Regions from separate parts of the Mesorhizobium sp. B1-1-7 genome, predicted to be linked through region 3. Evidence: riboswitches for the same ligand, from Rfam matches in the RefSeq annotation. Region 3 holds a riboswitch; each other region holds the start of a gene.
What was found. A riboswitch is a leader RNA that binds a small molecule or an ion and turns the genes downstream of it on or off. The one in region 3 is predicted to bind cobalamin.
Positions count from the first base shown of each region.

Region 1 (5,898 bases), on a different contig from region 3:
CAGTCCTGATTGGCCGCTGCAATCAGCATGAGGAAAGCAAGCACGGAGATGATGGTGGTGGGCAGGACAATTGGGGTCTGGCCAAAGCGGTCCACCAGCCTTGATATTTGCGGCGCCAGGAAAGCGTTGGCCAGCGCGAATGTCGCCGAAACGGCGCCCGCCAGCCAGTACTCGCCGTGTGTCTGCGACAGCATCGCCACGATGCCGATCGGAGCCATGGCGATCGGCAAGCGCGCCATGAAGCCGGCAGTTGCAAAGCCCTTGGCGCCAGGGGCGCGAAAGATTTCCGAATAGGGGTTCTGCATGATGCTGTTCCTCGACAAAGGACAATTCGACAATTACATACGAGGCGTATGAGTGTTAGATAGACCATACGTCGCGTATGTCAATTGGCATACGAGACGTATGTGAATAGGGCCAGCCGGAATGCACAAACCACGCAAGGAGATGATCGCCGAGACGCGCGCCAAGCTGATCGCCGCGGCCCGCCAGGCCTTCGGCACCATCGGCTACGCCGAGGCGTCCATGGATGATTTCACCGCGTCGGCCGGGCTGACGCGCGGCGCTCTCTATCATCACTTCGGAGACAAGAAGGGGTTGCTGGAGGCGGTCATCGCCGAAATCGACGCCGAGATGGCGGCTCGGGTGAATGAGGTCGCATCGAGAGCGCCGAACCGCTGGCAACACTTCGTCGACGAGTGCACGACCTATATCGAGATGGCGCTGGAGCCGGAGATCCAGCGCATCATGTTCCGCGACGGCCCGGCCGTGCTGGGGGATCCGGCACAATGGTCGAATGCCAATGCCTGCGTCGGCTCAATGACCGATCATCTTGCCGCGCTGCAAGGGGAGGGGGTGGTCGTCCCGAGCGTCGACCCCGAAACCGCCGCACGGCTGATCAACGGCGCCAGCAGCCAGGCGGCGCAGCGGATCGCCAATTCGAACGATCCCGAGGCGACATCGAGGAAGGTGGTGGTGGCGTTCAAGCAACTGCTCGAAGGCCTGCTCAGGAAACCGGGTTCGCAGCCGAACTGATATCCCGTCCGCGGTCCGGGATACGCCCACGATTGACAATCTTCGGGTTGAGCGCATCCTCCCCAGCCATCTCTGAGGGGATTCGGGGCATGTGGGATTTCGATATCGGCAGGTCGGTGTCCATCATGATGCGGACCTGGCCCTTCATTGTCTTTCGCATGATCGTCTATTTCGGCATCACGCTGGCCTACATCATGGCGACCGGCACCGGTGCCTCGGTCGGCTATGGCGTCGGCCATATCTCCACAGATCCCGACGGGCCGATGTCCTTTGCCCTATGGGGCGGCGTGGTCGGCTTCGGCATCGTCTCGATCGCCGTCTACTGGATCCGCGAATACATCCTCTATGTCGTCAAGGCCGGCCATATCGCCGTCATGGTCCATCTGATTGACGGCCAGGACGTTCCCGGCGGCCAGGACCAGATCGCCTATGCCAGGCAAGTCGTGACCGAGCGGTTCGCCGAGGCCAACATCCTTTTCGTCGTCGACCAATTGGTCAAGGGCGCCATCCGCGCCATCACCGGCCTGCTTGGCGGCATTGCCGCCTTCCTGCCGATTCCGGGCCTGAGCGGCCTGGTCTCCTTCATCAACACGGTGATCCGCCTATCGCTGACCTATGTCGACGAGATCATCCTCGGCTACAATATCCGCATCAATTCGTCCTCGCCCTTCGAGACAGCGCGCCAAGGCGTGGTGCTCTACGCCCAGAACGGCAAGACCATGGTCAAGAACGCCGTCTGGCTGGCAGTCATCATGTGGGGCGTCTCTTTCGTCATCTTCTTGGCTATGCTGGCTCCTGCCGCCGCAATTCTCTTCATCATGCCGGGGCAACTGGCTGGTTGGGCCTTCGTGCTCGCCATCGTCTTTGCCTGGGCGTTCAAGGCGGCTTTCATCGAGCCCTTCGCCATCGCTTGCCTGATGCAGGTCTATTTCAAGACCATTGAGGGCCAGGTGCCCGATCCCGCCTGGGACGCTCGGCTCTCCGAGGCATCGTCGAAATTCAGGGAACTCAAGGACAAGGCGCTGGCCTCCTTCGGCGGCTCGCGCTGGGATACGGCGGGCGCGACACGCTGATCGGCCGGGCTTGCCGGCGCGGCATTGACGGCGTTGAGGCGTGCAACCGTCGATTTGAGCCGCACCTCGCCCTGACCGCAAAAAGTCTCGCTCTTGATCAGTTCGGGCAGCGGCAGGCGTCGGCCCCAGCCATGGGTTTCGAGGTCCGGTTTCGGCGCGAATTCGGAGACCCGGCCGACGCAGAGATAGGCGACCGGCGTCACGTGATCGGGAATAGCCAGCAGGCTCTTCAGCGCTTGCGACTCGATGATGCTGACCCAGCCGACGCCGACGCCCTCGGCGCGCGCCGCCAGCCAGAAATTCTGCACCGCGCAGACCGTGCTGTAGAGGTCCATTTCCGGATTGTGCCAGCGTCCCAGCGGCGAACCCTTCGACCGCTGCCGGTCGCAGGTGATGCAGATGTTGAGCGCGCTTTCGCAGATGCCTTCCAGCTTGAGCTTGCGGTAGAGCGCCTGCCTTTCCTGTTCGATGGCCGGAAGTTCCTGTTCGCGCGCGGCGAGGAACAGGTCGCGCACTTCCGCGCGCCGTGCGGCATCGCGGATGACGATGAAGTTCCACGGCTGCATGAAGCCGACCGACGGCGCGTGGTGGGCGGCAAGCAGCAGCCGCGCCAGCACCTCGTCGTCGAGCGCGTCGGGCAGGAAATGGCTGCGCACGTCACGCCGCGTGAACATGGCGCGGTAGACCGCGTCTCGCGCCATCTGGTCAAATCCGTCGCTACCAGGAGCGGTCATGTGTTCCGGCATCGCTTGTCCCCTTGCGATTGCTATCGATGCCAGCCGCCTGACCATGCGGATGACGATGTCTGCCAGGCCGGTCTTCTGGCTTGGGATCAACCCGCGTCCGATGCCTTCCCGTCATCGACAGTGGCATTTACCGGCGCGGTCCCCCTCACAGCGTTGGGCACGCCACGGAATTCAACCGTGTTCCCGATTCTCCCGCTTGCGGCGGGCACCAGGCAGTGTCCGCGACCTTACGCCGAACCGCCCAGGGCGCCAATCCCCGCAGCGACGCCAATGGACGCAGGCGTGATTTTCCCCAGCGATCGAGCCGCGATGCATGGCCATCGCGGCGCCGGGGCACTAGATAGGGAGCATGGCCACTCGTCTCTACACGCATCCGATCTTCCTCGAACACATCACGCCGCCTGGCCACCCCGAGCGGCCGGACCGCTTGCGCGCCATCGAGCGGGTGCTCGACGACGAGGCCTTCGCCGCACTCGATCGTGTCAAGGCGCCGGAAGGTGACGAGGCCACCATCCTCTACGCGCATCCCGCCGATTTCGTCGCCCGCGTGCGCGCCGCCATCCCTGACCAAGGCATCGCCCGCATCGATGCCGACACCACCGCCAGCCCGAAGAGCTGGCAAGCTGCGATCGCGGCGATCGGCGCCGCCAATGCGGCCGTCGACGATGTCTTTGAGGGCCGCGCCGACAATGTGTTCGTCGCAGCGCGGCCCCCTGGCCACCATGCCGAAAAAACCACGGCCATGGGCTTCTGCCTCTTCAACACGGCGGCCATCGCCGCGCGTTATGCACAGAAGAAGCATGGCGTCGAACGCGTCGCGGTCGTCGACTGGGACGTGCATCACGGCAACGGCACGCAGGACATTTTCTGGGACGATCCTTCGGTGCTCTATTGCTCCACGCATCAGATGCCGCTCTACCCCGGCACCGGCGCGAAGGACGAGACCGGCGCCGGCAACATCGTCAACGCGCCGCTTGCGCCGCAGACCGGCAGTGAGGTATTTCGCGACGCCTTCCTGTCGCGCGTGCTGCCGGCGCTCGACAATTTCGCGCCGGATTTGATCATCATTTCCGCGGGCTTCGATGCGCACCACCGCGACCCGCTGGCCGAGATCAACCTGACCGAGGACGATTTCGATTGGGCGACCGGCCAGCTGATGCAGCGCGCCGCGCGCCACAGCCGCAACCGGCTCGTCAGCCTGCTCGAGGGCGGCTACGATCTGCAGGGATTGGCATTTTCGGTCGCCGCCCATGTCGGGCGACTGATGAAAGGATGAATGATGGCTGGTGAGACCAACGAAGACGTCAAGGCGATGAGCTTCGAACAGGCACTCGACGCGCTGGAGAAGATCGTCGATGATCTGGAGCGCGGCGACGTACCGCTCGACCAGTCGATCAAGATCTATGAGCGCGGCGAGGCGTTGAAGGTGCATTGCGACCGGCTGTTGAAGGCCGCCGAGGACAAGGTCGAGAAGATCAGGCTGTCGCGCGACGGCAAGCCAGTCGGGACGGAGCCGCTCGACGCGGACTAGAGCAATTCCAGGAAAAGTGTGAGACGGTTTTCCGTCCGGAATTGCGTTAAAACAAAGAGATAGGGTGAACCGCTCTTGGAGCGCGGTCTCACCGGTTTTTGGACACGATCATGTTTGAGGATTAGAGTTCGTCCCGATTGAAACGGCTCCAGGACAAGAGGAGATACGGAAGCGATGTGCAGAAACATCAAGACCCTGTTCAATTTTGATCCGCCGGCAACCAACGACGAAGTCCGCGACGCGGCACTTCAGTTCGTCCGCAAGCTGAGCGGAACGACGCGGCCCTCGAAGCAGAACCAGCACGCGTTCGACCATGCGGTCGAAGCTATCGCGGCATCGGCACGCGAGCTTCTCGATTCGCTTGAAACCAACCAGCATCCGCGCAATCGCGAAGAGGTTGCGGCCAAACTGCGGGCAAAGGCGGCGATCCGCTTCGCCTGATGTGGCCAGGGCGGTCCTTGGCCGCCGACAAGGAGAGTTCATGAGCTTCTTCCCCGGGGAGGATCCCGAAGCCGGCGACGCCTTCGCAAGCGACCAGATCGAGCTGATGGTCATCCCGAATGCCAAGGACATTGGCGGCTTTGAAGTCCGCCGCGCCTTGCCGACCGCCAAGAGACGGCTGGTCGGTCCGTTCATCTTCTTCGACCGCATGGGACCGGCGATCCTGCGCGCCGGCCAGGCGCTCGATGTCCGCCCGCATCCGCATATAGGCCTGTCGACGGTGACCTATCTGTTCGACGGCAAGATCCGCCATCGTGATTCCCTCGGCACCGAAATGGTGATCCAGCCCGGCGACGTGAACCTGATGACCGCCGGCCGCGGCATCGTGCACTCCGAGCGCACGCCCGAAGAACTGCGCGGCGCGCCGATGTCCATCTCCGGCCTGCAGACGTGGCTGGCGCTGCCGGACGACAAGGAAGAGGTGGCCCCGGTGTTCGAGAACACCGCTGTCTTGCGGCTTCCCGATATCGACGCCGAAGGCGTCAGCGGCCGCGTCGTCATCGGCGATTTCCAGGGACTGCGCTCCCCGGTGAGGACCGACTCCGAGACGCTCTACGCCGATCTCAGGCTTGCGCCGGGCGCCAGTGTGAAAATCCCGCCCGATGCCGAAGAACGCGCCGTCTATACGCTTGAAGGCGAGGTCTCGATTTCGGGCGACGTCTTCCCGGCGGAGCGTCTGCTGGTGTTCCGTCCCGGCGATGAGATCATCGTATCGTCGCAAACCGGTGCGCATTTCATGCTGTTCGGCGGCGCCTCGCTCGGTTCGAAGCGGTATATCTGGTGGAATTTCGTCTCGTCGTCCAAGGAGCGCATCGAACAGGCCAAGCAGGAATGGAAGACGGGCCGCTTCGATATCGTTCCAGGAGATGAGGAAGAGTTTATTCCGTTGCCGGAAGGCTGAAGAAGATCGGCGAGGGGACCTGATTGATCCGCGTCGCTGACACGCATTTACTTTCGCCGGCCGGCGGCCTATCCCGCCGTTGAACAGAAAGCCCGAGCACCCGTGAACGCA
Region 1 is NZ_VFWQ01000014.1:101,252-107,149, reverse strand. Features, by position in the region: gene FJ978_RS23635 (MFS transporter) at 1-305, opposite strand, end outside; gene FJ978_RS23630 (TetR/AcrR family transcriptional regulator) at 427-1,035, shown strand; gene FJ978_RS23625 (hypothetical protein) at 1,125-2,108, shown strand; partial or broken gene bluB (5,6-dimethylbenzimidazole synthase) at 2,174-2,854, opposite strand; cobalamin riboswitch at 2,902-3,082, opposite strand; gene FJ978_RS23615 (histone deacetylase family protein) at 3,204-4,130, shown strand; gene FJ978_RS23610 (exodeoxyribonuclease VII small subunit) at 4,134-4,385, shown strand; gene FJ978_RS23605 (DUF2277 domain-containing protein) at 4,560-4,826, shown strand; gene FJ978_RS23600 (pirin family protein) at 4,867-5,787, shown strand; gene dxs (1-deoxy-D-xylulose-5-phosphate synthase) at 5,890-5,898, shown strand, end outside.
Region 1: another riboswitch for cobalamin. It lies ahead of bluB (5,6-dimethylbenzimidazole synthase); the one in region 3 lies ahead of FJ978_RS08325 (DUF1636 family protein).

Region 2 (5,898 bases), on a different contig from region 3:
CTGGTGGACGCCGCCGGGGCGGAAATAGGCGGCATGCATGCGCGAGCCGGAGGCGCGCTCATAGAACACCATCAGCTTTTCGCGCTCGACGAAGCCCCACAGCGGCGGCGTCAGCGCGCCGACGTCCATCGCCTGCGTCGTCACATTGAGGATATGCGACATGATGCGGCCGATTTCGCAGTAGAGCACGCGGATCAACTGGCCGCGCCTCGGCACCTCGATGCCAAGCAGACGCTCGGCAGCCAGCGCAAAGGCATGCTCCTGGTTCATCGGCGCGCAATAATCGAGCCGGTCGAGATAAGGAACCGCCTGCAGATAGGTCTTGGCCTCGATCAGCTTTTCCGTGCCGCGATGCAGGAGCCCGATATGCGGATCGACGCGATCGACGACTTCGCCGTCGAGTTCGAGAACAAGGCGCAAAACGCCGTGCGCCGCAGGGTGTTGCGGTCCAAAGTTGATGTTGAAATTGCGGACGGAGGTTTCAGCCATTTACTGCTTTGCCTTCTCGTCACCCGGCAGCACGTAGTCCGTACCTTCCCACGGGGACAAAAAATCGAAATTGCGGAATTCTTGCTTGAGCTCGACCGGCTCGTAGATGACGCGCTTGGCTTCGTCGTCGTAACGCACTTCGACAAAACCGGTCAGCGGGAAATCCTTGCGCAGCGGATGGCCTTCGAAGCCGTAGTCGGTCAACAGGCGGCGCAGATCGGGATGGCCCGAGAACAGCACGCCATAGAGATCGTAGGTCTCGCGCTCGAACCAGTCGGCACCAGGAAAGACGCCGGTGATCGACGGCACCATCGTCTCCTCGTCGGCCTGCACCTTGACGCGGATGCGCACATTCTGCCTCGGCGACAATAGATGATAGACGACGTCGAAGCGCTTGGCCCGCGACGGATAATCGGCACCGCAGACATCGATGATAGAAATGAACTGGCAGCGTGCGTCGTCGCGAAGGAAGGTTACCACCTCGACCAGGTTTTGCGGCTCGACGTGAACGGTAAGCTCGCCATAGGCAAGCACCGCGTCACTGAAGCGGCCAGGCAGCTTCTCGCCGAGATAGGTCGACAGTTCGCTAAGGGATGCGGCCATGGATTTACCGTTCGATAGTGCCGGTGCGGCGGATCTTCTTCTGCAGCAGAAGAATGCCGTAGAGCAGGGCTTCGGCGCTCGGCGGGCAGCCGGGCACATAGATGTCCACCGGCACGACGCGGTCGCAGCCGCGCACCACCGAATAGGAATAGTGATAGTAGCCGCCGCCATTGGCGCAGGAGCCCATCGATATGACGTAGCGTGGCTCCGGCATCTGGTCGTAGACCTTGCGCAGCGCCGGCGCCATCTTGTTGGTCAGCGTGCCGGCGACGATCATGATGTCGGACTGGCGCGGCGACGCGCGCGGCGCGACGCCGAACCGCTCCGAGTCATAACGCGGCATCGAGGTATGGATCATCTCGACCGCGCAGCACGCCAGACCGAAGGTCATGAACATCAGCGAGCCGCTGCGCGCCCAGGTGATCAGCGCCTCGGTCGAGGTGACCAGGAAACCCTTGTCGGCAAGCTCGTTGTTGATTTCGAGGAAGAAGGGATCGTCCTGTCCCACCGGCTTGCCGGTGTTGGGATCGATGATACCCTTGGGCTTCGGCGCGACGAGGGTGCCTGAACTGTCGTTCAATCCCATTCCAGCGCTCCTTTTTTCCATTCATAGGCAAAGCCGATGGTCAGCACTGCCAAAAACACCATCATCGACCAGAAACCGAGCATGCCGATCTTCGAGAAGGACACCGCCCAGGGAAACAGGAAGGCCACTTCCAGGTCGAAGATGATGAACAGGATCGACACCAGGTAGAAGCGGATGTCGAATTTCATGCGGGCGTCGTCGAACGAGTTGAAACCGCACTCGTAGGCGGAAAGCTTTTCGGGATCGGGGTTGCGGTACGCCACCAGGAACGGTGCGGCCAGCAGCGCCAGGCCGACGACCAGCGCCACGCCGATGAACAGGACGATGGGCAGGTACGAACTGAGAAGTGCGTTCATGCAGCGGCTTTCCGTTGGCGCCAATCCATTTTGATTACAGCACCGGACCTTAATGCGGAAGCGTGACAGTTTAACCGCTGAACCGTTTTAAGGGGCCTATGCTGCAACGCGGCGAGGGTTAGCGCAGCACTTCCAGCGAAGCAAGTCAAACCTTGTTCAAAAGGCGGTGCTGGACGGCATATACGGAGAAACTGGTCCGATACGCTCCTGTTCGATTTCCTTCGCTTTCTACTCCACTTATCTCTCCTGACATGGATGCCGCCAAAACCCTGCTAGCATGGGCAGGAATCACCCATCAAACGACGGTCATCGAGTTACAAGAGTCGCATCCGAATGAAGGAAAAGATCTCGCTTGCCACCGCCCGGCGCATCGCGCTCGCCGCTCAAGGCTTTCTCGACCCCCGCCCCAATGGCACGCCCGACCGCCGTCATTTCGCCCGCGTTCTGTCCCGCACCGGCCTGCTGCAGATCGATTCCGTCAGCGCGGTGGTGCGCGCGCATTATATGCCGCTCTATTCGCGCCTTGGCCCCTACCCGCTCGCTCTGCTCGACAACGCCGCCGTCACCCGCAAGCGCACGGTGTTCGAATACTGGGCGCACGAGGCCTCCTTCCTGCCGGTGGAGACCTGGCCGCTGATGCGCTGGCGCATGCAGCGCGCCGAGCAAGGCAAAGAGATGTATTTGGGGCTGGCCAAATGGGGCCGTGAGCACGCCGCCTATATAGAAGAGATCTACCGCGAGGTCGTCGCGCGCGGCCCGATCGCCGCTTCGGCGTTGGAAGGCCAGAAAGGCTCGGGCGGCTGGTGGGGCTGGAGCCATGCCAAGCATGCCTTCGAATGGCTGTTCTGGGCCGGGCGCATCACCACGGCGCACCGCCGCGGATTCGAGCGCTTCTATGACCTGCCCGAGCGCGTGCTGCCGCAGGCGATCCTCGATCTGCCCGTACCGGCCGCCGAGGACGCGCACCGCGAATTGCTGCGCATCTCCGCCCGCGCCCATGGCGTGGCGACATCAGGCGATTTGCGAGATTATTTCCGCCTGTCCCCCGCCGACATGAAGGGCCGCCTGGAGGAATTGGTCGAACTCGGTGAGCTGCTGCCTGTGCGCGTCGAAGGCTGGGATAAGCCCGCTTACCTGCACAAGGATGCACGTCTGCCCAGGAAAATCGACGCCCGTGCCTTGCTGGCCCCGTTCGATCCTGTGGTCTTCGAACGCTCGCGCTCGGAACGGCTGTTCGATTTTCACTACCGCATCGAGATCTACACGCCGGCCGAAAAGCGCCAATATGGCTACTACGTCCTGCCCTTCCTGCTCGGCGACAGGATCGTGGCGCGCGTCGACCTCAAGGCCGATCGGCCGGCGAGTGTGCTACGCGTCCACGCGGCCTATGCCGAGCCCAAGGCGCCAGCGGAAACCGCCGCCCAGCTTTTCGAGGAATTGAAGCAAATGCAGGGCTGGCTCGGGCTTGAGCGCATGGAAGTGACGCCCGCTGGCGACCTCGGACAGTCACTTGCCGACATCGCCATGTCGTAGGCCCGCGTTGACAGTCCTGCCCGCAACAGCCTAAATCCGCTCCAGACGGTCTCTTCTCTTCAATGAGAGGGGCTAAGAGGGAATGCGGTGCGGGATGAAAATCTCAAATCCGCGGCTGTCCCCGCAACTGTAAGCGACGAGCCAAGGCCGAAAGCCACTGGGAATTCCCGGGAAGGCGGCTAACCAAGGCGATGACCCGCGAGCCAGGAGACCTGCCGTCTGCGACAACATAATCCGATCGCCCGGCGGGTTTCCGGGCAAGGAGCCCGGTTTTTGGACCAGAACAGCAGTTTTTCGGCTGGCACAGCGGACAATTCGTCCGCCGACAGCGATGCCTTGGCCGGCGTCACCGTGATCGTCTGCGCCTCGTGCCGTGACGAAACCGGTTCCGACGCCCACCCCCGCGCCGGCGAACTGCTGGCTGAGGATACGCGCAACGCCGCCTCGGGCGAAGATATCCGCGTCCGCACCGTCGAATGCCTCGGCAATTGCAAGCGCCGGCTGAGCGCCGCGATCCTGCGCGATGGCTGTTGGAGCTATGTCTTCGGCGATCTGACCACGACCAGCGGCGCCGACCTTGTCGCCGGCGCAAAGCTCTTCGCCACTTCCACCGACGGCCTCATCCCATGGCGTGGCCGGCCCGATAGCCTCAAGCGCGGCCTCGTTGCTCGCATCCCTCCTCTCGACATGCTGAAGGACTGACCATGACCGCTCCAGATTCGTCCGCCAACCTTTCCCGCGTTCCCTGCACCGTCGTCACCGGCTTTCTCGGCGCCGGCAAGACGACGCTCGTCCGCCATCTCCTGGAAAACGCCGGCGGCAAACGCATTGCCATCATCGTCAATGAGTTCGGCGACATCGGCATCGACGGCGAGATTTTGAAGGGCTGCGGCATCGACACCTGCCCGGAGGAAAACATCGTCGAACTGGCCAATGGCTGCATCTGCTGCACCGTGGCCGACGATTTCGTGCCGGCGCTCGACCAGATCCTGGCGCTGTCGCCGAAGGTCGACCACATCCTGATCGAGACCTCGGGCCTCGCTCTGCCCAAGCCGCTGGTCCAGGCGTTTCAGTGGCCGACGGTGAAAAGCCGCGTCACGGTCGACGGCGTGATCGCCGTGGTCGATGGCCCGGCGCTGGCCGAAGGCCGCGTCGCCAACGACATGGACGCGCTGCAGGCGCAGCGCGCTCAGGATGAGAGCCTCGACCATGACGACCCGGTTGAGGAAGTGTTCGAGGACCAGATCGCCTGCGCCGACCTGATCATCCTGTCGAAGAGCGACCTGATGGACGCCGCAGGCTCAGCCCGCGCCAATGCCATCATCAACGAACACTCCGCCCGCGCCGTGAAGATCGTGCCGACCTCGCATGGCAAGGTCGATCCCTCCGTGCTGCTCGGTCTCGGCCTCGCCGTCGAGGACGACATCGAGAACCGCAAATCCCATCATGACGGTGCGTTCGACCACGAGCATGACGACTTCGACACCTTCATCGTCGACATTCCGTCGATCGCCAATCCCGACGAGCTGGCAAAGCGCGTCGCCAACGCCGCCGAGCAGGAAAACGTGCTGCGCGTCAAAGGTTTCGTCGAGGTCGGCGGCAAGCCGATGCGGCTCTTGCTGCAGGCCGTCGGCCCGCGCGTCAATCATTACTATGACCGCGCCTGGACGGCCGAGGACGATCGTCGTTCGCGCCTTGTGGTCATCGGTCTCAAGGGGCTGAATCGCCCGGCGATCGAACGCATACTCGCCGGCTGATCTCGGACACGGGCCGCGATGCATATCCTCACCACGACCTCCGCCTCGCTCGACGACCTCGCCGAGCCGGTCGATCTGCGGCAGACGCCGGCGGATATCGTGGCGCTTTCCTTCACCGACAGCGACCTCGCCGGACTGGCGGCGGCATGGAAGGCCGATGCCGGCCGCCTGCCTTCGATGCGGCTCGCCGCACTGCGCGACCTGCGCCATCCCATGTCTGTCGACCTCTGGATCGACAGTGTCGCCCGCCACGCCAAGATCATCCTGGTGCGCATACTCGGCGGGTACGACTGGTGGCGCTACGGCTGCGACCAGCTTGCCGCGACCGCCCGCGCGCACGGCATAAAACTGGCGCTGCTGCCGGGTGAGAGCCACGACGAGGATCTCAGGCTGATCGAAGCCTCGACGCTGCCGCGCGAGGAGTTGGATAGCCTGCTCGGCTATTTCCGCGAGGGCGGCCCGGCCAACATGAGCGCACTGGTGCAGAGGCTGGCACGGCTGACTGGGCAGGATGCGGAAATTGTCGAGCCGATCGAAGTTCCAAAAGCCGGCTACTATGAACCAAGTCGCGGCG
Region 2 is NZ_VFWQ01000021.1:95,616-101,513, forward strand. Features, by position in the region: gene FJ978_RS28550 (NADH-quinone oxidoreductase subunit D) at 1-489, opposite strand, end outside; gene FJ978_RS28555 (NADH-quinone oxidoreductase subunit C) at 490-1,092, opposite strand; gene FJ978_RS28560 (NADH-quinone oxidoreductase subunit B) at 1,097-1,678, opposite strand; gene FJ978_RS28565 (NADH-quinone oxidoreductase subunit A) at 1,669-2,034, opposite strand; gene FJ978_RS28570 (winged helix-turn-helix domain-containing protein) at 2,368-3,567, shown strand; cobalamin riboswitch at 3,597-3,802, shown strand; gene FJ978_RS28575 (DUF1636 family protein) at 3,841-4,269, shown strand; gene cobW (cobalamin biosynthesis protein CobW) at 4,272-5,324, shown strand; partial or broken gene FJ978_RS28585 (cobaltochelatase subunit CobN) at 5,343-5,898, shown strand, end outside.
Region 2: another riboswitch for cobalamin. It lies ahead of FJ978_RS28575 (DUF1636 family protein); the one in region 3 lies ahead of FJ978_RS08325 (DUF1636 family protein).

Region 3 (5,898 bases):
ACCGGCGGCGGTGTCGGAAAGGAGCATGTCTGCGCCAGTCTGAAGCTTCCAGGTCGAAGTGTCGTAAGTCGTCCCGGTTGTGGAGTTTTCCGGATCGTAGGAGCCGCTGGTGCCCTCGATCCTGCCCCACAGGCCGATGCCTGCCTCGGCCCTCACATCGTCGGAAACCCCGTCGGCGCCTTGCGCTTCCACGGTCCACGACCGGTTGCCGAGTCGCTGCTGGAGCGTGCCTAGCTGGTTGAACGTCTGCAGCGCACCCGCATAGGCCTCGTACAGCGGTGCGCCGGCCTGATAGAGCGGCGTTCCGGGTCCACCGCCATCGATCAGGGCGGAACGCAGATACCAGTCGCCGTCGCCGGGTGTGCTCGTGCCGCCCTGGTAGAGCCGGTAGGCATAGGCGCCGCCGACCACCGCCTGATCGCCTTCGAAGGTGTAGTTGCCCTTTAGCGAGAAGCTGCCATTCGAGACGCCGCCGACATCGACGATCTTGATGCCTTCGACCGTCTGCGCCCCGCCGCCGCCGAGATTGACGACCTGGAGCGTGCCCGTGCCTGACGTACCCCCGGCGATAACCATCATGTTGGTTTGTGAGTTGTCTGCACCCAGGGCGGTGCCGATGAGAATATTGCCCCCATTGCCGACATAGTCGCCGCTGACGGTCAGCTTGCTTCCAAGACTGCCGGCAATGCCCACCGTTCCGGCGTTGGTCAGCCCTGCGATCGTCTGCGAGGTGCCGGCGAGATCGAGCGTCGCGCCCGAGGCGACCGAGAACTGCGAAGCGGAACTGAACGCGTTGGCCGCGCCCGCGGCGAGCGTGCCGCCATTGACCAAAGTGGCGCCGGCGAAAGCCGAGTTGTCCGAGGCCAGAACCACTGTTCCCAAGCCGTCCTTGACGAAATTTCCGGCGCCCGAGAGCGCGCCGGCATAGCTCGCATTGGCTGTTTGGTCGAAGGTGAACGAGGCGCCGGCGCCGATCGAGACATCGCCGCCGAAGCGCTCGGCCGCCGCGACGAGGCCGCCTTGGTCGATGGTCCAGTCCAGCAGCGACGTGCCTGAAAGGGTCAGCGTGCCGGCACCATCCTTCACCATCGCGCCGGTGCCGGAGATATCGCCGGCAAAGCTGGCGTCCATCGACTGGTCGAAGACGACCGTGCCGGCATTGCCGATGTCGCCCCGGATCGAGGCTGCATTGCCGACAAGCGTGCCGGCATTGACGATGTTGCCGCCCGTGTAGCTGTTGGACAAGTTGGTGACGTTGAGGGTACCCAAGCCGTCCTTGACCAGCGTGCCGGCGCCGGTCACCTGCCCGGTAAGGTCCAGTTGCGTGCCTCCGGGCCGTTTCAAAGCCGCCATTGCCATTGAGCTGGACATTGCGGGCAGTGGAAAAGCTGGCGGTCGTGCGCAACGTGCCGCCGCCGAAACTGAGATTGCCCGAAGTCGCGCCGAGATTGCCGTCGGCGGCCACTTGAAGTGTCCCGGCGTTGATCACCGTGCCGCCGCTATAGGTGTTGGCGCCGGTCAGGATCGTCGTTCCGCTGCCGATCTGGCTGACCGAGCCAGTGCCGCTGATAACGCCGCCATAGGTCAGCGCGTCGCTGCGGTTGAAGGCGAGCATGCCGGCGTTGGTGACGTCGCCGATGATCGAGCCGCTGGTGCCACCATTTCCCAGTTGCAGCGTGCCTTGCTGGATATCCCAGTTGGTGGTCGCCGTGCCATTGCCTGTCAGCATCCAGGTGCTGGCGCCCGTCTTCTGGAAGGTGTCGAAATTCCGGTATTGGGCCGCCGCGCCGATGGCCGAGACATCGAAACTGCCGTCAGCCGTGCCGCCCAGGCGCAGGATGTCGTTGGTACCGAGCGCGCTGCCGACGATATTCCCCTGAATGACCGACGTGGCCCATAGCTCCAGCGTGGCCTTGCTTGTCGCCGTCGCGCCGAACTGAATTGCATTGGTCTGGCCAATGCCGGCCTGGATGAGGCCGCTGTTGACGACGGCCAGGTTTGTTGTGCCGTTGCTGTCGATCGCCGCCGCGCCGTTTCCACCTTCCAACGTTCCGGCATTGGTAATCGATTGCAACTGGCTTCCACGGCCCCGGATGGCAACGTTGCCCACATTGACGCCAGTCAAGTCCGAACCGCCGGTAATCGTACCGTTGTTGACCACCGTGGCAGCACCAGCAAGGCCGTTCAGATAGAGCCCCATGCCGGCGCCCGTGCCCTGGCTGTTACCACCTTGCACCGTGCTGTTGTTGATGAACGACCCACCATTGTTGAGCGATACGCCAGCCGCTGAGTTGTTCGCGCTGCCTGTATATGCCAGGCTCGCACCACCACTGATCGTACCGTTGTTGATCAGGTCCGCACCATTGCCCACAACGACGCCTATGCCGCCTGCTTGTCCACTGACACTTGCGGTTCCGCCCGTGACCGAACCGTTGTTCACGACCTGGCCGCTGCTTCCGGCCAGGCTGTTCACGTAAAGCCCAGTTCCAGGAAAAATTGAGCCCGACGAACCGCCGCCAACAAGGGTGCCGTTGATGGTCAGCGAGCCGGCGCCGGGGAAACTGCCGGAAAAAGTAATGCTGCCCGCGGTGGGAGGCGAGGCGACCCCGGACAGAACGAAACCCTGAGTGTCGATGATCAGCGGTTTGGTGGGCATGGGCATGCCCGTGGGCGAAACCGCGAAGTTGCCTGTCAGCGTGATCGTGGCGTTGGGATCGGCGTCGGCGTTAGCCGCTGCGATCGCGGCGCGAAGCGAGCCATCGCTGTTGGCGACGTAGTTGCCCGCGATCGCCTGGCGCGGCGCCACCCCGGCAACGACCAGCACTGCCAGGGAAGCCCCCGCCAAAAACCGCCCGCGCGCCGCAGTCAAAACCCCGCCGCGCGCGTGAACCCGTCCCACCATGCCTTCGCCCCTAATTCCAGATGCCCGAACGCAGCATGAATGCTACCGCCCGGCAATCCGTCTATAGTCCAGAGGACTACCAAAACGCTAAGAATGTTGTGCAACTGCAACTATATAGCGGTGAGGATAAAATTTATATTTGTAGTATCTAAATTAGCCCATAAAACTATACAGGGGAGGCGGGCCTGCGGTGGCATTGATCGAGGGATCGCTTGGCCGGCCCTCTCTGCCGGCAGACGTCTCGGCTTTCCAGACAATAGGGGTTGACATTATCCGCAAATATCGCTTCTAACGTAATGTTATTACATTAATAAACAGCATCGCAAAAACCCGTTGCGGTGCGATCGATGGAAATCTACGGTGGGTGCGTGATGGTCCCCGCGCCGAAAGGCAAGGGGTGAAAAGGGAACACGGTGAGATCCCCGGAAAGGGGTCGAGACCGTGGCTGCCCCCGCAACTGTAAGCGGTGAGCACGATCCGAAATGCCACTGGCCGGCAAGGCTGGGAAGGCAGGATCGAGCCGAGACCCGCGAGCCAGGAGACCTGCCATCACGGAGTTGACCGGACGGGGTGTGCCGGGAGGAGACGTGGACGTCGGTCTTGTCGGCCGGCTCGCCAGCATCCTTCCGTCGCCTATCGAGAAAGACGGAAAGTTGGACGGCGCCATCGATCCCATTCATCCCCCGCATCGCATCATCGTGTGCACGCTTTGCCGCGGCGCCCCGAGTGGGATCAGGTCGGGCGAAAGCCTGTACATCCTGCGCTCCCGGCTCTCGGCCCCTGCGGTGGCGCGTGGTTTCACGGTCGAGGGCGTCGAGTGCATGGCGGGCTGCGCGCGGCCGCTGACGGTGGCCTTCCAGGCGCCGGGCAAGGCCGCCTATCTCTTCGGCTCCATCGACGCCCAGGCCGACGCCGGCGATCTCGTGCGGTTCGCCAGCCTCTATGCCTCGCTCGCCGACGGCTGGTGCAACTCCGGGCAACGTCCGCCGCGACTGGCTGGCAAGACCGTGGCCCGCATCCCGGGCACGCCTGCGGAGGGAAACCGATGACACCGCTCCTCGAAGCGCGCGATCTGGGCGCGACGGCGAACGGCCGGGACCTGGTCCAGTCGGCCAGCCTGTCGGTGGCATCGGGCGATCGCCTCGCCATCATCGGCCCCAACGGTGCCGGCAAGACCACGCTGCTGCGCATGCTGTCGGGCATGCTCAGGCCCAGTTCCGGGGAGGTGAAGCTTGGCGGCCGGCGCCTGGACAGGATTTCGGCCGCCGAGCGCGCGCTGCACATCGCCGTCGTCGGCCAGACCGACCAGCCGGATCCGCGGCTCGCGGTAATCGACTATGTCGAACTTGGCCGCGTCCCGCATGCCGGCTTGAGGCGCAGGAGCGAGGAACGCGACATCGTCGTTGACGCGCTGCGCCGGACCGGCCTGTTGCCGCTGCTTGGCCGCACCATCGGCTCGCTGTCGGGCGGCGAGCGCCAACGCTCTCAGCTTGCCCGCGCCATCGCCCAGCAACCGAAGGTCTTGTTCCTCGACGAGCCGACCAACCATCTCGACCCGCGCGCCCGTGGCGAATTGCTCGAACTCGTCGCCGGCTTCGGCATGACGGTGATCGCGGTGCTGCACGATCTGGCGTTGGTGGCGCCCTTCGCCACCAGGGTCGCGGTGATGAACGAAGCCCGGCTGCATGCGCTGGCGGCACCGCGCGAAGCGCTGACCCAGCAGCTGATCCGCGAGATCTTCGGCGTCGACGTGTTTCGCCTGCGCCACCCCACCGAGGACCGCGAACTGACGGTGTTCGACGTTCCGAACCGCGCCGCGCCGCCGTCCTGATCGAAGCCCATCCCTCATCCAAACCTGTTCAACCAAGGAGCAAAATCCGTGAAACGTCTCGCTATGTCGCTCTTCTTCTCGCTGCTGGCCTCGACGGCCTTGGCCTTTCCCGTCACGGTCGACAGCTGTGGCAAGCCGCTGACCTTCGACGCGCCGCCCAAGCGCGCCGTCATCCAGGATCTCAACATGGCCGAGATGGCCTTCGCGCTGAAGCTGCAGCCGTCGATCGTCGGCCTGACCGGCATCACCGGATGGTACAAGGTCGGTCCCGAATTCAAGGCCGAGCAGGGCTCCATCCCGGAACTGGCGCCAAAATACCCGACGCTCGAAAACCTGGTCGCCGCCGAGCCCGATTTCTTTTTTGCCGGCTGGTACTACGGCATGAAGCCGGGTGGCGAGGTGACGCCCGACACGCTGGCTCCGCGCGGCATCAAGACGCTTGTGCTGACCGAAAGCTGCGTCCATCTCGACAAGAGCAGGCCCGCCGCCTCGATGGACCTGCTCTATGGCGACGTCGAAAAGCTGGGCAAGATCTTCGGCAAGGAAGCCGACGCGGAAAAGCTCGTCTCCGGCTGGAAGGCACAACTGGCCGATATCACCGCGAAAGTCGGCAGCGCCAAGGCAACGCGGGTGTTCCTCTACGATTCCGGTGAGGACAAGCCGTTCACCGCCGGGAAATTCGCCATCCCGAGCGCCATGATCACCGCGGCCGGCGGCGACAACATCATGGCCGACATGGACACCAGCTGGGGCAACACGGACTGGGAAACGGTGGCGTCGCGCAACCCGCAATTCCTCATCCTGCTCGACTACCAGGATGGCGGCGGCTACAGGAAGCTGCTCGATTTCCTTAAAGAACACCCGGCGATGAAGGAGACGGACGCGGTCAAAAACGAGCGCTTCGTGGCGCTGCGCTATGCCGAACTGACGCCCGGACCGGCAAACATCGAGGCGATCGGCAAGATCGCCAGGGCGATGCATCCGGAAGCGTTCTGATGCATCTTGCGCTTACGCATAAATCCGGCGCGCTTTCGGGGCACAAGGCATTCACGCTGGCCACGGCGGCGGGCGCGGTGGCGATGGCGGCCCTGGTGCTGCTGTCGATCGCCTATGGGTCGACGCTGATACCCATGAGGGATGTCATTGCCGCACTTGGCCATGCCAT
Region 3 is NZ_VFWQ01000004.1:243,110-249,007, reverse strand. Features, by position in the region: gene FJ978_RS08340 (autotransporter outer membrane beta-barrel domain-containing protein) at 1-1,344, opposite strand, end outside; gene FJ978_RS33110 (hypothetical protein) at 1,325-1,900, shown strand; gene FJ978_RS32730 (hypothetical protein) at 2,628-2,777, shown strand; cobalamin riboswitch at 3,258-3,468, shown strand; gene FJ978_RS08325 (DUF1636 family protein) at 3,490-3,951, shown strand; gene FJ978_RS08320 (ABC transporter ATP-binding protein) at 3,948-4,733, shown strand; gene FJ978_RS08315 (ABC transporter substrate-binding protein) at 4,782-5,729, shown strand; gene FJ978_RS08310 (iron ABC transporter permease) at 5,729-5,898, shown strand, end outside.

Region 4 (5,898 bases), on a different contig from region 3:
TCCGACTTCTTGGTCGAAGCCGTGTACGAGTTGTCGGTCGAAGTCACGGCAGGCTGGTTGGCGCCATTGGAGCCATAGTTGTCGCTGCCGGCGAAAGCGCCGCCGGAAACGGCCAGGACGGCGGCGGCAGCAAGGATGATCTTCTTCATTTCAAGTCTCCTGAATTTTGATGAATTTTTGAGTTCGCCAGGACGGCGGGCAAGCCGCCGTCAACTGGCGATCAGCCGTTAGTGGTTACCGAAGAGGTTGTGGTCGGCACCCTGGACAGGCGTCTGAGCAGCCGGTTCCGACTTCTTGACCGAAGCGGTGTACGAGCTGTCGACGGCAGTGGCTGCAGGGGTCGCATTCGAACCGTAATGGTCCGAACTATAATGGTCGCTACCAGCGAAGGCGCTGCCGGAAATGGCCAGAAGGGCGGCGGCAGTGAGAATGATCTTTTTCATTTTGGGTACTCCAGTATTTTTCCGTCCGTCTAGCGGCGTGTCTTGGGATGAAATCGCGTCGTTCGGACAGCCCCGATGTGGGAAAGCCAGATGGTCGTTTCCAATCACGAAGTTGTTCCGCGTGGACCATGAATCCACCACTTGAAATTGTACCACCGGCTTCCACATCAATTTTTTTCTTTTTGATATCAATCGATTAGATAAGACCAAGGGAGCCATCACCAACTGTGTCGGAGGCCCAGCGTTCACAACGTCCTGCACGCACCGTCAACAGAAACGAACCGTTCGGTTCGATTTTAGACTCCGCTAATAGTCACTTTTCGAAACTGTTAACCTTTTTTGGCTCCGGCCAAGGATCAAAAAACAACGTTTGGCGTGCTGGCGACGAGCCGGTTTCAAAGGTCGCGATCCTTGTCCAGACGACTTGCATGCGTGTCGCGCCGCATGGATGCGATGTCGTTTTCATGCCGACGCCGCGATGCGTGCCGTGATTAGATCACGCCATCTCAGGTGCCGCTTCGTGACGACGGAGTGGAGAATTGGGAAGCCGGTCAGAATCCGGCGCTGCCCCCGCAACGGTGGTGGAGTTCAAGTCGCAACGGGAGACCACTGGGCGAAAGCCTGGGAAGGTGTCGCGATGGTCCGCAAGGACGACTCCAGAGCCCGGAAACCAGCCCGAGATTGCTAGAACTCGACTGATCGCGGTGGGCGGTCAAGGGGCGGATGATGCATGCCCGGCTGGCGCCGGCCTGCGTCCGATCCTTCCTCCATCACCACCAGTTCAGTCCTTGGATATGAGGACAGGACATGGATGCTCGCAACGACATGCTGAGGCTCTTGAACAGCCGCAGACAGGGCTTTTCGCTGGAACAGCCCTTTTACACCGATCCGGACTACTTCAAGCTCGACATGGAGCTGATCTGGTATCGCGACTGGCTGTTCATCGGCCATGATTGCGAGTTGCCCAGGCCAGGCAGCTTCATCACCGTGCAGATCGGCGACTATCCGGTCGTGCTGGTGCGCGATCAGCAGGGCAAGATCAACGCCTTCCACAATTCCTGCCGCCATCGCGGCAGCCGCGTCTGCAATACCGACAAGGGCATGGCCGCCAAACTAGTCTGCCCCTACCACCAGTGGACCTATGAGCTGGATGGCCGCCTGCTGTTCGCCCGCCAGATGGCCGAGGGTTTCGACAAGAGCCAGTTCGGGCTGAAGCCGGTCGCCTGCGAAAGCGTCGCCGGCTATATCTTCATCTGCCTGGCGAAGGAGCCGGCCGACTTCGCGCCGATGCGGGCGATGATCGAACCCTACCTCAAGCCGCACCGGCTCGGCGAGGCGAAGATCGCCTTCGAGAGCACGATCATCGAGAAGGGCAACTGGAAGCTCGTCTGGGAAAACAACCGCGAGTGCTATCATTGCGCGGGCAATCACCCGGAATTGTGCAAGACATTCCCGGAAGCACCGACCGTGACCGGCGTGCAGGGCGCCGACAGCGATCCGGAGATGCTGGCGCACTGGGCGAAATGCGAGGCGGCCGGCCTGCCGAGCAAGTTCCGCATCGATCCGGCCGGACAGTATCGCGCCACCCGTGCGCCGCTGCTGCGCGATGCCGTCAGCTACACGATGAACGGCAAGCGGGCGGTGAGGAAGAACCTCTCCGACAGCGTCTCGGCCGACCGCATCGGCACCTTGATGCACTATCACTACCCGACGACATGGAACCATATCCTCATCGACCATGCCGTGACCTTCCGCGTGCTGCCGATCAGCGCCACGGAAACCGCCGTGACGACCAAATGGCTGGTCCACAAGGATGCGGTCGAGGGCGTCGACTACGATCTCGCCGAACTCACCCATGTGTGGACCGAGACCAACGACCAGGACCGCCGCATCGTCGAGGAGAACGCCTTCGGCATCCTGTCGCCGGCCTATGAGCCCGGCCCCTATTCGGAGTTGCACGAGGGAGGCGTCATCCAGTTCGTCGACTGGTACGCCCGCTTCATCGGTCCGCGCCTTGCCGAAGACGAAAAGCCGGCGCTGCGCAGCGTCGCGTGAGCTCATGTTGCCCAAACACGACATGAGCAGGGCAAGAAGGACCAGAGGATGAATGCGATGACGGATCTTGGCCTCTATCGCCATCTCGACCAGATGGCGCCGTGGAACGACCGGCTCCAGGTGCTGGAAGTGATCGGCGTCAGCGATGAGGCGCCCGACGTGAAGACCTTCACCTTCCGGTCCGACAACCAGACCTGGTTCCGCTACAAGCCGGGCCAGTTCGTGACGCTGGAGCTGCCGACATCGGATGGGCCGCTGATGCGCACCTACACGCTGTCATCGTCACCGTCGCGGCCATTCTCGATCGCGGTGACGGTAAAGGCGCAGGCCGGCAGCATCGGGACGCGCTGGATGTTCGACCATCTGGTGCCCGGCTCGCACGTCAAGGCCTATGGGCCGGCAGGCGACTTCTCGCTGCACAGCCATCCGGCGGCCAAATATCTGTTCATCTCGGCCGGTTCGGGCGTGACACCGATGATGTCGATGCTGCGCTGGCTGAACGATTGCGCGCCCTGGACCGATGTCGGCTTCGTCAACTGCGCGCGGCGCCCGGAAGAGATCATCTTCCGAAAGGAGCTCGAACTGCTCGGCGGCCATATGCCCGGCCTGTCGCTCGGCTTCATGATCGAGGAGCGGTCGAGCCGCGAGGGCTGGTACGGCCATATGGGCCGCATCGACGCGATCCGGCTGCCATTGCTGGCGCCGGATTTCCGCGAGCGCGAAATCTTCTGCTGCGGCCCCGATCCCTTCATGCGCGCCGTGCGCGGCATGCTTGAAGCCGCCGGCTTCGACATGACGCAATACCATCAGGAGAGCTTTGCGGTCCCTGCCGTGGAGGAGGTCCCGGCGCCGTTCGCGGCGCCCGCGGAAGGCGGCACGGTTGTTCCGTTCGAAGCGGCAACGCCAATCCGCTTCTCGCTTTCGGAGGTCGACGCCGAATGCGTCGCCGGCCAGACGGTGCTGCAGACGGCGCGCGCTTCGGGCGTGCGGATTCCCGCCGCCTGCGAATTCGGCCTGTGCGGAACCTGCAAGGTGAAGAAGGTCTCCGGCCATGTCGAGATGAGCCACAATGGCGGCATCCTCGATCATGAGATCGACGACGGCTTCATCCTGGCCTGTTGCTCCAAGCCGCTGTCGGCACTGGAAATCGAGGCGTAGTCGGCAGGCAGGGCCTGCGGTCGCGCTCGCCGGGCCTGCGGGCATCTTGCCAAAAACCCTGCAAATGGTTAGACGCCTCTACAACGGTAGGGTTGACCGTGAGGGCCGACGATCATCTGCGCGGCCTGCTTCGGCGGGGAGCAAACATGAGACAATCCGGCATCTATGCCATAGCGAGCAAGGACATCGTCTTTGAATCCTTCGACGGCGAAGCCGTCGTTCTCGACCTGACGACGGGCAAATATTTCGGCTTCTCGGATTCAGGCAGCAGGCTTTGGGATGCGCTGTCGTCCGGCGTGCCTGCCTCCGAACTGGTCGGCGCCGCAACGGCAGCCGGTGCGCTGGGTGCCGCCGAGATTGACGGCTTTGTTTCACAATTGCTCGAATTCGGCTTGCTGGCGGCCGTGACCGATGCCGCGGCAAGACCGGTTCCCAGCGAATTGCTGGCTCAGCTTGCGGGTGCCAGCGAGCCCCTCAAGGTCGATATCCATGACGACCTCGCCGATCTCATCGTCGTTGACCCCATCCACGAGGTCGAGGAACCCCTCGGTTGGCCCGCGGTGAAGCAGGCCCCCTGAGCACGCGCATCAGGCAGTCTCGTCGCTGGACGGCGTCGGAACAGGCAAACCATGCCGAAAGTCACTCTCGAGAACCTGGCGGACTACGCACGTCATGTACTGGTGCAGGCCGAAAGCAGCGCCACGCATTATCCGCTGACGCGCAAGGTGGGCCTGCCGCATCTCGAGCTGACCGCGCATCTGAGTGCCGGCGCGTTGGCGGATGCCGTCGTTCATGGCTTTGTCGCAGCCCCGGGCAACCGAGCAGCTGCCGATACCTGCCGCATCTTCGTCGCGCATCCCGGCGTGGATGGCATCGCGGCGCCGGCCAGTTGGGGCCAAGGACCCTTCACGCAGCATGCCTTCGCCAGCCGGCTGGCGGAAGCCGGACTGCGCGGCAACCATTTCCACGACCTGGATTTCTGGCAGTTCTACGACCCCGATCGCCGTCTGGGCGTGCAACTGATGACGGCCGATGACAGGTTCCCGCCTTGGGAGCCGGGGGCGCCGCTCCGCCCCTTCCTGCATTGGGAATATGCGGCGCGCGGCATGCGGCTGGCCCATGCGGGCACGCTGGGTGTCGGCGGCAAGGGAATTCTGCTCGCCGGATCGGGCGGCGCCGGCAAATCGGGAACGGTTGTCGCCGGCCTGCTCAACGGGCTCGACAGTGTCGGCGACGACTATGTGCTGATCGACCTTGCCAACGGGCCGACCGCGCATCCGTTGTTTGCCACGCTCAAACAGGATCCCGAAGGTTTCGGGCGGCTGGGCTTGAAACACCGGCTGAAGTCCTACGGTCTGCTCAACTGGCAAGGCAAGCACCAGTTCCGCATCGATGATATCGCGGCACGGCCAATACCCGCGCGGCTGGACATCGTCGCGTTGATGGTGCCTCATATCAGCGGGGGCGAGGCAAGTTCGATCATGCCCGTGTCGCGCAAGGCGGCAATGATTGCACTGGCGCCGTCCGGCATCTCGCAAATGCCTGGCGAGCGCGAGAGCGGCTTTCGCTTTTTCAGCGACCTCACCCGGCAGCTGCCATGCTACCAGCTCTCGCTGGGGACGCGCCCACAGGAGATCGCCGGCACGATTTCGGATTTCATCATGCGGAGCAACGCGTGAGATTGAGCGTCATCATGCCCGTCTACAACCGCGAGCACTATGTTGTTGCGGCCTTGCGATCGCTGCTCAGGCAGCGGGACGATGCCGAGCTCGATGTCATCGTCGTCGATGACGGGTCGACGGATGGCACCGCGGACACCGTCCGCGCCGTCATGCGGGAAGCATCGTGCATCCGGCTTTTCCACCAGGCCCACCAGGGTGTGGCAAGTGCGCGCAACACCGGCCTTGGCCAATTGCAGCCGCAGACGCAATTCGTATCGTTCCTGGACTCCGATGACATCTCGCCAGCCGGACGCTTCAAGGCCGACCTCGTCCATTTCAAAGCCGATCCGAGCCTGGACCTGACCTATTCCCTGATGATGATGGTCGAAGATCTCGACGACGAGATGCTGGAGCCGACCCCTGGCAGCCGCCGCAAGATCGCCCGAGGGCTTTCCTTGGCGGCAGGAACATTCAGCAGGAGGCTTATCGACCGGATCGGCAGCTTTGACGAGGCATTCCGTCAGGCCGAAGATACAGATTACCTGCTGCGCGTCTTTGAGAGCGGCCCCAGATTCGTGATG
Region 4 is NZ_VFWQ01000013.1:66-5,963, forward strand. Features, by position in the region: gene FJ978_RS22070 (DUF680 domain-containing protein) at 1-149, opposite strand, end outside; gene FJ978_RS22075 (DUF680 domain-containing protein) at 228-443, opposite strand; cobalamin riboswitch at 935-1,137, shown strand; gene FJ978_RS22080 (aromatic ring-hydroxylating dioxygenase subunit alpha) at 1,251-2,498, shown strand; gene FJ978_RS22085 (hybrid-cluster NAD(P)-dependent oxidoreductase) at 2,556-3,656, shown strand; gene FJ978_RS22090 (PqqD family peptide modification chaperone) at 3,803-4,234, shown strand; gene FJ978_RS22095 (serine kinase) at 4,286-5,335, shown strand; gene FJ978_RS22100 (glycosyltransferase) at 5,332-5,898, shown strand, end outside.
Region 4: another riboswitch for cobalamin. It lies ahead of FJ978_RS22080 (aromatic ring-hydroxylating dioxygenase subunit alpha); the one in region 3 lies ahead of FJ978_RS08325 (DUF1636 family protein).